Regions from separate parts of the Enterobacter chengduensis genome, predicted to be linked through region 2. Evidence: predicted binding sites of a transcription regulator. Region 2 holds the regulator's gene; the other holds the start of a gene.

The links. Region 2 encodes LexA, which represses DNA repair genes until DNA is damaged. Its sites were predicted from a motif close to TNCTGTATGTACATACAGNA; they were not measured.
Region 1: the regulator LexA is predicted to act here: its motif matches at 3,906-3,925, upstream of metR (HTH-type transcriptional regulator MetR).

The regions. Positions count from the first base shown of each region.
Region 1 covers NZ_CP043318.1:4,852,246-4,860,139, forward strand. Annotated here, with positions in the region: gene udp (uridine phosphorylase) at 1-435, opposite strand, end outside; gene FY206_RS23480 (dienelactone hydrolase family protein) at 691-1,497, shown strand; gene metE (5-methyltetrahydropteroyltriglutamate--homocysteine S-methyltransferase) at 1,579-3,840, opposite strand; gene metR (HTH-type transcriptional regulator MetR) at 3,957-4,910, shown strand; gene FY206_RS23495 (carboxylate/amino acid/amine transporter) at 4,798-5,697, opposite strand; gene yigL (sugar/pyridoxal phosphate phosphatase YigL) at 5,780-6,580, opposite strand; gene pldB (lysophospholipase L2) at 6,612-7,604, opposite strand; gene rhtB (homoserine/homoserine lactone efflux protein) at 7,714-7,894, shown strand, end outside.
Region 2 covers NZ_CP043318.1:325,987-333,880, forward strand. Annotated here, with positions in the region: gene gntR (gluconate operon transcriptional repressor GntR) at 1-62, shown strand, start outside; gene gntK (gluconokinase) at 189-716, shown strand; gene gntU (gluconate transporter) at 720-2,060, shown strand; gene plsB (glycerol-3-phosphate 1-O-acyltransferase PlsB) at 2,179-4,599, opposite strand; gene FY206_RS01560 (diacylglycerol kinase) at 4,754-5,122, shown strand; gene lexA (transcriptional repressor LexA) at 5,231-5,839, shown strand; gene dinF (MATE family efflux transporter DinF) at 5,903-7,240, shown strand; gene FY206_RS01575 (CsbD family protein) at 7,361-7,570, shown strand; gene zur (zinc uptake transcriptional repressor Zur) at 7,618-7,894, opposite strand, start outside.

The sequences.
Region 1 (7,894 bases), 590 kb from region 2:
TTTCGCGGCTTCAACCAGCGCGGTGGTGCATTCGAAATCCGCCACTGCCGGGAATTCCATCGGTGCAAAGTGCAGGCTTGCCCCGTCCAGACGGACTGATGCGGTCGTGACCAGCACGTCGCCCACGTTGATGTGCGGCTGGATCGCGCCGGTGGTACCGATACGCAGGAAAGTACGAATGCCCAGCTGCGCCAGCTCTTCAACAGCAATAGAGGTAGACGGACCGCCGATACCGGTAGAGCACACGATCACCGCTTTGCCATCCAGCTCTGCACGCCAGGTGGTGAACTCACGATGGGCAGCCAGCTTGACCGGCTTATCCATCAGCGCGGCGATCTTTTCCACACGCTCAGGGTCGCCAGGGACGATCGCGAGCGTAGCCCCTTGTAAATCGTTTTTGGTGAGGCCGAGATGAAAAACATCAGACTTAGACATAGGTGACTCCTCTGTGGGTCGGTTAGTCAGAAGAAGTAAAACGGTACTTTACAGAAGCAGTAAGCATATTTTCGTGACGCACCTCACCATGAATGAAAATGGTTACATTGAATTTCCATAAAAAAGTGATTTACATCACATTAACAAGTTATATCGCCAGGTGCTGCACAAAAGATAGACCGTTTAAGGCACTGTGAGTTGTTAACCTGGTGTCTATATTTACCTTTGCGCTAACTCATTGGTACGGAGAATGCCATGACTGAAAAAACCGGTTTTGCACCTGCTGCGGCCCCGCTTGCTTCAACCATCGTTTCAACCTCAGAAGAGGCCATCACGGCGGGCGAGACCTCCATTCCCTCGCAGGGGGAGAATATGCCTGCTTATCACGCGCGGCCAAAATCGGCAGAGGGTCCGCTGCCCATCGTGATCGTGGTTCAGGAAATTTTCGGCGTTCATGAACATATTCGCGACCTCTGTCGCCGTCTGGCGCTGGAAGGCTATCTGGCCGTTGCGCCAGAGCTCTACTTCCGTCAAGGCGATCCGAACGACTACAGCGATATTCCCACATTGCTTAGCAACCTGGTCAGCAAAGTCCCGGACGCGCAGGTGCTGGCCGATCTCGACCACGTCGCCAGCTGGGCGGCGCGCAACGGGGGCGACCCGCACCGTCTGCTGGTCACCGGTTTCTGCTGGGGTGGACGCATTAGCTGGCTGTATGCCGCGCACAATCCGCAGCTCAAAGCCGCTGTCGCCTGGTACGGCAAACTGGTGGGGGAGAAAACGCTGAATTCGCCGAAACATCCCGTGGATATCGCTACCGAGTTAAATGCCCCGGTGTTAGGCCTGTACGGCGCTCAGGACACAGGGATTTCGCTTGATTCGGTAGAGACCATGCGTCATGCGCTTCGTGCGGCAAATGCAAAGGCGGAGATCGTGGTGTATCCGGATGCCGGGCATGCGTTTAACGCCGACTATCGTCCGAGCTATCACGCGGAATCGGCCAAAGATGGCTGGCAGCGAATGCTGGCGTGGTTTAGCCAGTATGGCGGGAAGAAAGCATAAAAAAGCCCGGTGGCGGCTGCGCCTTACCGGGCCTTAAGGTAGGCCGGGTAAGCGTTAGCGCCACCCGGCAATCCAGCTCCACTACGCCTGACGCAAATTCTGCGCCGCCTTGACCATGTTGGCGAGCGCCGCACGCGTCTCCGGCCAGCCGCGGGTTTTCAGGCCGCAGTCCGGGTTCACCCACAGGCGCTCTGCCGGAATGCGCTGGGCGGCTTTTTTCAGCAGGGCCTCAATCCACTCCACGCTCGGCACGTTCGGAGAGTGAATGTCGTACACGCCCGGCCCGATCTCATTCGGGTAGTCGAACTCTTCAAACGACTCCAGCAGCTCCATGTCTGAACGCGAGGTCTCAATGGTGATCACGTCGGCGTCCAGCGCGGCTATGGAATCCATGATGTCGTTAAATTCGCAGTAACACATGTGGGTGTGGATCTGCGTGTCGTCCTTCGCCACCGATGCATTAATGCGGAACGCCTCTACGCCCCACTTCAGGTAGGCATCCCAGTCGCTGCGGCGCAGCGGCAGACCTTCGCGCAGCGCCGGTTCGTCAATCTGGATAATGCCAATGCCCGCCGCCTCCAGATCCGCCACCTCATCGCGCAGCGCCAGCGCGATCTGTTTGGCGATGGTTTCACGGGTCACGTCTTCGCGCGGGAACGACCAGCAGAGAATGGTCACCGGCCCGGTGAGCATGCCCTTAACCGGCTTGTCGGTCAGAGACTGGGCATATTTGGCCCACTCCACGGTGATCGCTTCCGGACGGCTGACGTCGCCGATCACCACCGGCGGCTTCACGCAGCGGGAGCCGTAGCTCTGCACCCAGCCGTTCTGGGTAAACACAAAGCCGTCAAGGTGCTCACCGAAGTATTCCACCATGTCGTTACGCTCGGCCTCACCGTGCACCAGCACGTCCAGACCTAAACGCTCCTGCTCGATAATCGCCTGCTTGATGTGCTCCGCAATGCCGGTACGGTAGTGATTCGCGTCCAGATTGCCCTTCTTGAAATCGAGACGCAGGCCGCGGATCTCCGTAGTCTGCGGGAAAGAGCCGATCGTCGTGGTCGGCCATGCAGGCAGGTTGAAGCGGGCGCGCTGGGCTTCCGCGCGCACCTCATACGGACTCTGGCGCTGGCTGTCCTGGGCGGTAATAGCCGCCAGACGTTTTTCCACCGCCGGGTTGTGCACGCGCGCCGAATGACGACGCGCTTGGATCGGGGCGCTCCATTCGACAATCGCCTCCGTGTCGCCGCTGTTCAGCGCGTCGCGCAGCAGTGCCAGCTCTTCGCATTTTTGCAGGGCGAAGGCAAACCAGCTTTTTACTTCGGGATCGAGGCGGGTCTCTACGCTGAGATCGAGCGGGCTGTGCAACAATGAACAGGACGAGGCCACCCACAGCTCACGTTTACCGACGATGTCTTTGATTTGTCCGTATTTCTCGGTGAGATCGGCACGCCAGACGTTACGACCGTTAATCAGCCCGGCCGAGAGCAGCCAGTCTGCGGGCAGACGCTTGTGCAGCTCCGCCACATCATCTTTACCGTGTACCAGGTCAACGTGCAGGCCCTGAACCGGCAGCGCGGTAATGGTGTTCAGGTTCGGCGTGACGCCTTCAAAATAGGTGGTCAGCAGCAGCTTCACCTGCCCGGTAAGCGCGTCATACGCCGGTTTGAAGGCATCGAGCCATTCCTGGGGCAGCTCAAGCACCAAAGCAGGTTCGTCGATTTGCACCCACTGAATGCCGCGCTTGCCCAGCTCAATCAGCACCTGCCTGTAGACCGGTAGAATGTCCTTCAGCAGGCTGAGGCGGTCAAACGGCTCGCCTTTGACCTTACCCAGCCACAGATACGTTACCGGCCCGAGCAGCACCGGCTTCACCTGGTGGCCCAGTGCCAGCGCTTCGTCCACCTCGTCCAGAAGCTGCGTCCAGGTCAGCCTGAACTGCTGGCCTTTTACGAACTCCGGCACCATATAGTGATAGTTGGTGTTAAACCACTTTGTCATTTCCGCCGCTGCCGCTGGCTCACCCGTTGGCGCGCGGCCACGGCCGATGCGGAACAGGGTATCGATATCTACCGATCCATCTTTGTTCTGATGACGAGCCGGCACGTTGCCCAGCAGCAGGCTGGTCGTCAGAACATGGTCGTACCAGGCGAAATCGCCCACCGGCAGCAGGTCAATGCCCGCCTGTTTTTGCTGATCCCAGTGACGGGCGCGCAGCTCTCGCCCCACCGCGAGCAGTTCTTCACGGGTGACGTTCCCCGCCCAGTAGCTTTCTTGCGCTTTTTTCAGCTCGCGACGCAGGCCAACGCGAGGGAAACCGAGAGTGTGATTGCGGATTGTCATGGTATGCCCCTTGTGGAAATTCGTTATTTAGACGTCCAGATGTTTACACATCTATAATTGGCAGGTACTGTATATTCCTCAAGCGCAAAATATTCACGGCGAAGTGAAGGACTTTCATGATCGAGATTAAACACCTGAAAACGCTACAAGCGTTGCGGAACTGCGGTTCTCTGGCGGCGGCGGCGGCCACGCTGCACCAGACCCAGTCCGCCCTTTCTCACCAGTTCAGCGATCTGGAACAGCGCCTCGGTTTCCGTCTTTTTGTGCGTAAGAGCCAGCCGCTACGCTTTACGCCGCAGGGTGAAATTCTGCTTCAGCTGGCGAATCAGGTCCTGCCGCAAATCGCCAGCGCGCTTCAAGCGTGTAACGAACCGCAGCAGACCAAACTGCGTATCGCCATTGAGTGCCACAGCTGTATTCAGTGGCTGACCCCCGCGCTTGAGAACTTCCGCCAGAAGTGGCCGCAGGTGGAGATGGACTTTAAATCCGGCGTCACGTTCGATCCGCAGCCCTCGCTGCAGCAGGGCGAGCTGGATCTGGTGATGACCTCTGACATCCTGCCGCGCAGCGGCCTGCACTATTCGCCGATGTTTGATTATGAAGTGCGCCTGGTGCTGGCGCCGGACCATCCGCTGGCGGCCAAAACGCGCATCACGCCGGAAGATCTTGCGACAGAAACGCTGCTGATTTATCCGGTTCAGCGCAGTCGCCTGGATATCTGGCGTCATTTTCTGCAGCCGGCAGGCATTAGCCCGCAGCTAAAAAGCGTGGATAACACCCTGCTGTTGATCCAGATGGTGGCGGCCAGAATGGGCATTGCGGCGCTGCCGCACTGGGTGGTGGAGAGCTTTGAACGCCAGGGCCTGGTGGTGACCAAAACCCTGGGTGAAGGACTGTGGAGCCGACTGTACGCCGCCGTGCGCGACGGCGAGCAGCGTCAGCCGATTACGGAGGCGTTTATTCGCTCAGCGCGGAACCACGCGTGCGACCACCTTCCGTTCGTGCGGAGCGCGGAGCGACCCAGCGGCGATGGACCCACAGTGAAGCCAGGATCACCGCTCCCCCAATAAGGAAGCTCGGCCAGTGCGGCTGTTGCTGCCAGATGGCGAGGTTAACCAGCAGCCCTGCCGGGACATGCACGTTGTTCATGATCCCGAGCGTACCGGCGTCGACCTGCGTCGCGCCGTAGTTCCACATGAAGTACCCCAGCCCGGACGCCACGACGCCCAGCCAGACCAGAACGCCCCACTGCACGCCGGTGGTCGGCAGCTTTTGCGGGTTCCCCAGCATAAACCACGCCGCCACCGCGACGATCGCCGCGCCCATATAGAACCACGCAAACGCGTTATGCTGCGGCATCGGGCGGGTTTCCATCAGGCGTTTGTAGCCCACCATACCGATGGCGAAACTGATGTTGGCGAGCTGGACGAACATCAAGCCGGTCCAGAAGTGATCGCTCACTTTGTCGTAGCGAATAATTGCCGCGCCAATCACCGCCAGCGCCGCGCTCAGGAGGTATCCCCCGCGCAGGCGGCGTCTGCTGAGCAGGTCGTAAATCAGCGTGATGTAGAGCGGCGTCAGCACGGTAAAGAGCAGAAATTCGGAGACGGACAGGTAGAGGTAGGCCCGGAAGCTGAACAGATACATGATGCCGAGCTGCATCGCCCCCACCAGCATATACAGCACAATCGTTTTCAGCGATTGTCCGCGCGTGCGCAGAAACGGCAGGAACACCAGCGCCGCCAGCCCCACGCGCATCAGCACCGAGAAGTAGCTGTCGACCGAGCCGGCAAGGTACTCGCCAATCAGGCTAAAGGAGAAGGCCCACAGGATAGTGGTGATAATGAGTAGCGCCACAATGCTTGTCTCTCAGAAAGAAGGACAGGCATTGTAGCGAACTCTTTAGTTGACAACTGAGCAATAAACAACCAAATGAAGATTATTCAAGGAACAGCTTGCGCAGATACTTCGGCACCGCGTTGTCAGCGTTGGAACCAATCACTTCCAGCTCCGGGTGCAGATCCTTCAGACGCTGATGCGCGTTCTGCATGATGCAGCCCTTGCCCGCCATGGAGAGCATTTCGGCATCGTTCATGCCGTCACCGAAGGCGATACAGTCTTTCAGCTCGAAGCCCAGACGTTTCGCAACCGCTTCCAGCGCGTGACCTTTGGAGACGCCACCCGCCATCACTTCCAGGCAGGTCAGGGTTGAGAAGCTCACGTTCACGCGATCGCCCCAGCGGGCGTTGATCGCCTGCTCCAGCGGGAGCAGCTCTTCGTGGCTGTCGCAGGTGAAGAACACCTTGCTGATCCCTTCCGGCTCCAGCAGGCCCGGCTCGTACAGGGAGTAGTTGAATACCGCTTCCTTGAAGAAACGCATTTCATCCGGGCGGTGGCGGTTCATAAACCAGTCGTCGTCGCGGTAAACGTTGGTGACGATAGCCGGGTTGTTATGCACCACGCCGAACAGATCGGCGGCAATATCGCGATCCAGGTTATGGGTAAAGATCAGGTTGCCGTCAGTATCATGCACGCGCGCACCGTTGGAGGTGATCATGTACGATTTGATCTCAAGATTATCGCGGATCTGCCCCACGTCGACGTGGTGACGGCCGGTGGCGAACACGAAGTTCACGCCGCGGGCGGTCAGAAGCTTCAGGGTCTCTTTCGCGTAAGGCGACAGGGTATGGTCGGGGGAAAGCAGCGTGCCATCTAAATCAGATGCAACAACCTGGTACATAGGGATTTCAACCTCTGGTGGAAAACAAGAATCAATTATGCCTGTTGAAAAATTCAACGATGGCGTTGAGCGCGACTGAGCGCATGGCGTCCTTTTCAAAAAGGATCTCATGGTACGCACCGTTAATGACCAGCGGTTTTCCCCCTTCACAAGGGTGACCGGCGGCAGCGCGCAGTTCACAATAGCGGTCATGCATGCGGTTATCGACCACACGCTCTTCTTCCGCCTGAATCAGGAGCGTTGGCGTGTCGTCATTGCCGACCCCCACCAGCACCTGCTCACCGGCAAGGATACCTTCCCGCACCCAGTGCCAGGTCGGGCCGCCCACGCGTAAACGTGGTTCATCGGCATAAAAGCGCAGGTTGCGGCGATAACGCTGCCGACTGTGGGTTAAGACGTTGATGGCGAACGGCAGCGCGCGCCAGCGTCCTGTCCCGATGGCATAGCCTTCCCGAATGCGCTGATGGCCCTCAGCCCAGTCGAGAAGATGGCGTACCATCCAGTCGGGGAAACGTATGACAATACCGTACATCGGCGCGGTCAGCGCAATGGCATCGCACTGGTGTTCATAACGCTGCAAAAACAGCGTCGATATCGCGCCCCCCATGGAGTGCGCAAGGATGTACCGCTTACGCCAGGGGCCGGGCTGCACTTCCTGCTGCCAGAACGCGGCGAAATCGTCGACGTAATCGCTGAAGCGATCGACGTGCCCACGGTGCGTGTCCGGCAACATGCGTCCGGACAGCCCCTGCCCACGATGGTCGATGATAAGCACATCGAACCCCATATGGACCAAATCGTAGGCCAGTTCGGCGTATTTAACGTAGCTTTCAATGCGCCCCGGGCAAACCACGATTACCCGGTCATTTTTCTCATCACGGAAACGAACGAAGCGTACCGGGATGCCCCCGACGCCCGTAAACTCATCTTCCTCACGCTGGCGCCAGAAATCGGTCAGCGGCCCCATGGAGAAAGCAGCAAATGCGTTTTCTCGTGTTTCCCAGTCCTTTTTCTGCTGAAACATCGGGTTTCTACTCACCTAAGCCAAGGAATATCGTTTTTTCGTCACCGGTCACAAAATGACTCAACAATAGCGTATTGTGGCATAAAAACAGACAATTCGGGAGTTTCAAATGACCTTTGAGTGGTGGTTCGCTTACCTGCTGACATCCATCCTCCTCAGTCTTTCACCGGGCTCGGGCGCGATTAACACCATGACCACCTCCATCAACCACGGGTATCGCGGGGCGGCGGCGTCGATTGCCGGTTTGCAGACCGGGCTGGGCATTCACATCGTGCTGGTCGGGATTGGTC
Region 2 (7,894 bases):
AGACGGTGACGCCAAAAATGTTAGATTTAGGTTTCACCTTGTCACCGGGTGGATCTATTTGAACTGACAAATTTGAAGTAGCTCACACTTATTCACTTCGCGCACGTTTGGATATTGCTTCTCTTTTGCCCCGGCAGGACAATGTTACCGATAACTGTTACCCGTAACAATTGACTGAGGGACACCCTTTGAGCACGACTAATCACGATCACCACGTCTACGTCCTGATGGGCGTTTCCGGTAGCGGGAAATCAGCCGTAGCCAGCGAAGTGGCGCATCAACTCCAGGCTGCGTTTCTTGATGGCGACTTCCTCCACCCGCGCAGCAACATCATGAAAATGGCCTCCGGCGAGCCGCTGAACGACGACGACCGCAAACCGTGGTTGCAGGCGCTGAACGACGCCGCGTTTGCTATGCAGCGCACCAACAAAGTTTCGCTGATCGTCTGCTCCGCGCTGAAAAAAACCTACCGCGACCTGCTGCGCGACGGCAACCCGAACCTCTCTTTCATCTACCTGAAAGGGGACTTCGAGGTCATTGAAAGCCGCCTGAAGGCGCGTAAAGGGCACTTCTTCAAAACCCAGATGCTGGTGACGCAGTTCGACGCGCTGCAGGAGCCGGGTGAAGACGAGAAAGACGTTTTAGTGGTTGATATCGATCAGTCACTGGAGGGTGTTGTTGCCAGCACCATCGAGGTCATCAATAAAAGGCAGTAAGTTTTGAGTACATTAACGTTAGTTTTGACAGCAGTGGGTTCGGTTTTGCTGCTGCTGTTTTTAGTAATGAAGGCGCGTATGCACGCCTTTGTTGCTTTGATGGTGGTGTCTATTGGTGCAGGTCTCTTTTCCGGTATGCCGCTCGACAAGATCGCCGCGACGATGGAAAAAGGGATGGGCGGCACGCTGGGCTTCCTGGCGATTGTGGTCGCGCTCGGCGCGATGTTTGGCAAGATTTTGCACGAGACGGGCGCGGTCGACCAGATTGCCGTCAAGATGCTGAAATCCTTTGGCCACAGCCGCGCGCACTATGCGATTGGCCTGGCGGGCCTGATTTGCGCCCTGCCGCTGTTCTTCGAAGTGGCCGTTGTGCTGCTCATCAGCGTCGCGTTCTCCATGGCGCGCCATACCGGCACTAACCTCGTGAAGCTGGTCATTCCGCTGTTTGCGGGCGTGGCGGCGGCCGCAGCGTTCCTGCTGCCGGGGCCTGCGCCGATGCTGCTGGCATCCCAGATGCACGCCGACTTTGGCTGGATGATCCTGATTGGCCTGTGCGCCGCAATTCCGGGGATGATTATCGCCGGTCCGCTGTGGGGCAACTTCATCAGCCGCTACGTTGAGCTGCACATTCCGGACGACATCACCGAGCCGCACCTTGGCGAAGGCAAAATGCCGTCCTTTGGCTTCAGCCTGTCGCTGATCCTGCTCCCGCTGGTGCTGGTGGGCCTGAAAACCATCGCTGCACGCTTTGTGCCGGTAGGCTCTACCGCGTACGAATGGTTTGAGTTCATCGGTCACCCGTTCACGGCGATCCTGGTGGCGTGTCTGGTGGCGATTTACGGCCTGGCGATGCGTCAGGGGATGCCGAAAGACCGCGTGATGGAGATCTGCGGTGCCGCGCTGCAGCCTGCGGGGATTATCCTGCTGGTGATCGGTGCCGGTGGCGTGTTCAAGCAGGTGCTGGTGGATTCCGGCGTGGGTCCGGCTTTGGGCGAAGCGCTGACCGGAATGGGCCTGCCGATTGCGGTCACCTGCTTCGTGCTGGCGGCGGCGGTGCGTATCATCCAGGGTTCCGCCACCGTGGCGTGTTTAACCGCCGTGGGTCTGGTGATGCCGGTGATTGAACAGCTGAACTACTCCGGTGCCCAGATGGCCGCGCTCTCTATCTGTATCGCGGGCGGTTCGATTGTGGTCTCTCACGTAAACGACGCGGGCTTCTGGCTGTTCGGTAAATTTACCGGCGCCACCGAAGCGCAAACCCTGAAGACCTGGACGCTGATGGAAACCATCCTCGGCACGACGGGTGCGATTGTCGGGATGATTGCTTTCACGCTGCTGAGCTGAATGCGGTGATTTAAGAAGGCTCAAAAATAAGGCCCGGTAGCGTTAACGCTTACCGGGCCTTTATATTATGCGGAATGTCAGGCCGGGTCAGGTGAAGCCACCACCCGGCTTTTTTACATCACTCGCCCTGCGTCGCGCTCTCAATCGTCAAGCGCACGTCTGAGGTAATCAGCTCTGCCAGCATCTGGTAAACCTTCAGCGTCTCTTCCGGCTCGGCATCGCCCGTATCGCTGATGAAGCCTTCATCACGCAGCGTCAGCACCAGGGAACTGAAGACCGCTTTGTCGAAGAATTCAGGGGCGTTAATGCCGTGCAGAACGGACAGGCGCTGGGCCAGCGTCCGGCTCTCTTTCTCCAGCGTACCGCGGTTAATAGACGGGTTCGCACTCAGCAGCCAGAACGTGATGGCGTAGCGCTGCAGCGTTTCGCGCGCACCTGCTGCCAGCAGCTGCAGGGTTCGGGAGCGAGACGGATTAATGTGCAGCTCGTCATTCGTAACGGTGATCAGCCCCTGACGACGAAGCTCTTCCGTCAGTTTGTCCAGCTCGCCCGCCAGCTCGTCTTTACTCCAGCGCAGGAACAGCTCCGCTTTCAGCATCGGGTAAAGCGTCTCAACGTGACGCAATAGCTCCTGACGTGAAATACGGCGATGCTGGGTGATGATAGCCGCCATGAGCGACGGCAGCATCAGCATGTGGGTGATGTTGTTGCGGTAGTAGGTCATCAACACTGCCTGCTCGCGCGGCAGAATGATGATGTCGCCGATGGTGTCCTTTTCGACTTCAAACTTGTTCATCTGCAGCGCGTGATCGATAAGCTCGCTGGCGGTCGCAGAAGGCACGGTTGAGTCAACGGAATACGGCACGTTGCGCATCATGTCTAGGTAGCAATCCAGCTGCTCTGTAAGCTGTTCGCGGGTCAGCGAGCGCTGACGCGAAGCCAGCAGCGCCGTACAGCACAGGTTCATGGCGTTAGCCGCACCCGCGTTGTTAATGCGCACCATCAGTTCGGACGCAATGCCGTTGACCGTTGGTGTCAGCCAGGCAGGGCGAATCGCTTCGATAGGATCGATGGACTCGCGCCACTCCGGAACGTGATGGTTCAGGTACGTCATAAGCGGCATCGGTTCGCCGAAGTTTACGTAGCCCTGACCCAGGTTACGCAGCTTGCTCAGGCCGCGCAGCATCTGCGGCAGGCTCTCTTTCTCTTTGGTCGCCCCGCGTAGCTCTTTGGCGTAGGTGCCCACTTCCATTACGTGCTCATAGCCGATGTAAATAGGCACCAGCGTGATCGGACGGGTTCCGCCGCGCAGCATCGCCTGGATGGTCATCGACAGCGTGCCGGTCTTCGGATCGAGCAGACGTCCGGTGCGCGAGCGACCGCCCTCAACAAAGTACTCAACGGAATAGCCGCGGCTAAACAGCTCGCCCAGATACTCGCGGAACACGGTGGAGTAGAGCTTGTTGCCCTTGAAGGTACGACGGATAAAGAACGCGCCCAGGCGGCGGAAGATCGGGCCCGCTGGCCAGAAGTTCAGGTTGATACCGGCTGCGATGTGCGGCGGTACAAGCCCCTGGTGATAGAGCACGTATGAGAGAAGCAGGTAGTCCATGTGGCTGCGGTGGCAGGGGACATAGACAATCTCATGGCCATCATGCGCCAGCTGACGCACGCGCTCGGCGTTATGAACGTTGATGCCCTGGTAGAGGCGGTTCCACGTAAAGCCGAGAATACGATCGGACAGGCGAATCATCTCGTAAGAGAAGTTCGCGGCAATCTCTTCCATCAGCGCAATGGCGTTCTGCTGGGCTTTCTCATGCGAAATTTTCTTGCTGCGCGCTTCGTCTTCAACGGCGCGGGCAATCGCTTTGGAGGCCAACAGCTTGTTGAACAGATCCTGACGCGCCGGGAGGCGTGGTCCTACTGCCGCCAGGCGCTGACGGGCGAAGTGCATACGCGCTACGCGCGCCAGTTTTTGCGCGATGATTTTGTCGGTCCCGTGCTCGTCCGCCATGCGACGTAGCGAAACCGAAGGGGAGAAGCGCACAAAGCTGTCGCGCCCCAGCCAGGAGACCGCGAAGAACTTCTGGATGCCGTTAAGCATGCGCAGCGGCGGATTCTCTTCACCTTTTTCACGGCCCGGACGACGACCAAACATCACCGATACCGGCACCATCTGCACGTCCAGATCGGGGTTGCTGCGGTGCAGGTCGAGATAGTCATGGAACAGCTTGATGGACTCTTCTTTCGGCGTGTAATAGGTAAACACGCGCGGTCCACCGTGAATGAACACGTAGCGCGGCAGCAGCGTGCCGTCGACTTCCAGCGGTTCAAGCGGGTCAGGTAAATCATGCGCCAGACACTGGGCGCGAAGCGTCAGTAAGTCTGCCTTCGAGTTGTAAGGCAAAACGTACATAATAGGACGCGACGTATCGAGTCCCAATTCCAGCGCGGGTTCTGCTGGGATAGACTTGCTTTTTACCAGGATGCTTAATGGTAAATTAAGTAATTTGTAGTAAATTCGTGGCCAGCCGGACATAAACGATGTAAAGCCTCTGGTTAATAATGCAATTGCGGCGCAAGGATAACAGAAAGCGCGCAAAATTTCTGTTGTTACCCGTCATACTTCAGGCTGTGGCGAAACGCGCTACAGTTCCTGTTACTGACGCTTTTTTTCTTAAAAGGTTCTTTTAATGGCCAATAATACCACTGGGTTAACGCGTATCATTAAAGCCGCCGGCTATTCATGGAAAGGTTTCCGTGCCGCGTGGATCAACGAAGCCGCCTTTCGCCAGGAGGGCGTCGCCGCTATCATCGCGGTGATCATCGCCTGTTTCCTTGATGTAGATGCCGTTACCCGCGTGCTTCTCATCGGTTCCGTACTTCTGGTGATGATAGTGGAAATTCTCAATAGCGCTATTGAGGCCGTGGTCGACCGTATCGGCTCTGACTTCCACGAACTTTCCGGCCGCGCGAAGGATATGGGTTCTGCCGCTGTGCTGCTGGCGATTATCACTGCTGCCATTACCTGGGTCACGCTGCTTTGGTCACATTTCCGATGAGCCTCGAGGAATAATTAAGTCCCTGGTTTTTTGTGCAGTTTTTGATTCCAAAATCACCTTTGACTGTATATACTCACAGCATAACTGTATATACACCCAGGGGGCGGAATGAAAGCGTTAACGACCAGGCAGCAAGAGGTGTTTGATCTCATTCGGGATCATATCGGCCAGACGGGTATGCCACCCACGCGTGCGGAAATCGCGCAGCGTCTGGGTTTCCGTTCTCCAAATGCTGCCGAAGAACACCTGAAAGCGCTGGCGCGTAAGGGCGTGATTGAGATTGTCTCGGGCGCGTCACGCGGTATCCGCCTGCTGGTGGAAGAAGAGACCGGCATTCCGCTGATAGGCCGTGTTGCTGCCGGTGAGCCTTTACTGGCTCAGCAGCATATTGAAGGCCACTATCAGGTCGATCCTGGCATGTTCAAACCGAGCGCTGATTTTCTGCTGCGCGTCAGCGGCATGTCGATGAAAGACATCGGTATCCTCGATGGCGATCTGCTTGCAGTGCATAAAACTCAGGATGTGCGAAACGGCCAGGTGGTTGTGGCGCGTATCGATGACGAAGTGACCGTTAAGCGTCTGAAAAAACAGGGTAACAGCGTACAGTTGCTGCCTGAAAACAGCGAGTTCTCACCCATTTTGGTCGACCTCCGCGAACAGAACTTCTCTATCGAAGGACTGGCGGTTGGGGTCATTCGCAACGGTGAATGGCTGTAACCTCTTCCTGACAGGCTATGGCGCCGCTGTAGCCTGCTTCATTCCCCACTTCCGGTATTTTTCATGTCACTGCTGACGGCATCCGATAAGGCATTGTGGCGTCTTGCACTGCCGATGATTTTCTCCAATATTACCGTGCCTCTGCTTGGGCTGGTTGATACTGCCGTTATCGGCCATCTGGATTCACCAGTTTATCTTGGCGGCGTGGCGATTGGCGCGACGGCAACCAGCTTCCTGTTTATGCTGCTGCTCTTTTTGCGCATGAGCACCACCGGACTCACGGCGCAGGCGTATGGTGCGAAAGACCCGCTGCGTCTGGCGCGCGCGCTGGTCCAGCCGCTGATCCTTGCGCTTGGCGCGGGGACGTTAATCGTTTTATTGCGTGCGCCCCTCATCGACCTGGCGCTCCAGGTTGTTGGCGGCAGCGAGGCGGTGCTGACGCAGGCGCGACGTTTCCTCGAAATCCGCTGGCTCAGCGCCCCCGCCTCGCTGGCCAACCTGGTTCTGCTGGGGTGGCTGCTGGGCGTACAGTACGCCCGCGCCCCGGTGATTTTGCTGGTGGTGGGCAATCTGCTCAACATTGTGCTGGATGTCTGGCTGGTGATGGGCCTGCACATGAACGTGCAGGGCGCGGCGCTGGCGACGGCAATCGCCGAATACGGAACCTTTATTATTGGCCTGTGGATGGTCTGGCGGGTGCTGGCGATGCGCGGGATCTCCCTGGCGCTGCTCAAAACCGCATGGCGTGGCAATATCCGTAAGCTGCTGGCGCTTAACCGGGACATCATGCTGCGTTCGCTGCTGCTTCAGCTCTGTTTCGGTGCGCTAACCGTCTTTGGGGCCCGGCTAGGGCCAGAAATCGTCGCGGTCAACGCGGTACTGATGACGCTCTTGACCTTTACCGCCTACGCGCTGGACGGCTTTGCCTATGCGGTAGAAGCGCATTCCGGGCAGGCGTACGGCGCGCGGGAAAGCGGGCAGCTTCGGGACGTCTGGCGGGCAGCCTGCCGGCAGTCTGGGCTGGTGGCGCTGGCATTCGGCCTGGTTTACGCCTGCTTTGGCGAGCAGATTGTCGCGTCGCTTACGTCTCTCCCTGCGCTGCGCGAGCTGGCGAGCCACTATCTCATCTGGCAAGTCATTTTACCGGTGGTCGGCGTCTGGTGTTATCTGCTGGACGGCATGTTTATTGGCGCAACGCGCGGGGCGGAGATGCGTAACTGCATGGCCGTTGCGGCGGCAGGGTTTGGCCTGACGCTGCTGACGCTCCCCTGGCTGGGCAATCACGGTTTATGGCTGGCGCTTGCGGTGTTTCTCTCTCTGCGAGGCCTGTCGCTGGCCTTTATCTGGCATCGCCACTGGCAAAACAATACCTGGTTCTCCTCCCGCCACGATATATCGTGACGGTTAAAGATTCCGAATATGAAATTAACCGCCGAATCCTTAACTACAATAAATATCACGTCCAGCAGAAAAGAACGTAACGGACGTTACGACCCGACGCTTAACTAAGAGGACACGATGATGAATAAAGACGAAATCGGCGGCAACTGGAAGCAGTTCAAAGGTAAAGCGAAAGAAAAGTGGGGTAAGCTGACCGATGACGATATGACCGTCATTGAAGGTAAACGCGATCAGCTTGTCGGTAAAATTCAGGAACGTTACGGCTATGCGAAAGATCAGGCGGAAAACGAAGTCAAAGACTGGGAAACCCGTAACGACTACCGCTGGTAACGCGAAATAACCCACAGGGCGGCTCTAAGCCGCCTTTTCTTTTGCCGTTAACGCGGCTTTTTCTTCACCAGTATAGAGTGGTCATGTTGGCACGCATCCTGGTGCCGACAGGCTTCCACCTCAACACACGCTGAACACAACCCGTGTGCTTCAATCACATTATGCCGCAGGGCAAAGCCCATTCTTGCCGCCAGCGTATGCATAATGTCTTCCACGCCTTCCGCAGCTTCTTCTTTCACCACGCCACAACGGTCGCAGATAAACATAGCGGATGTGTGAGTGGGCTGATCGAAAAGATGACACAGCACGTAGCTGTTTGTGGAC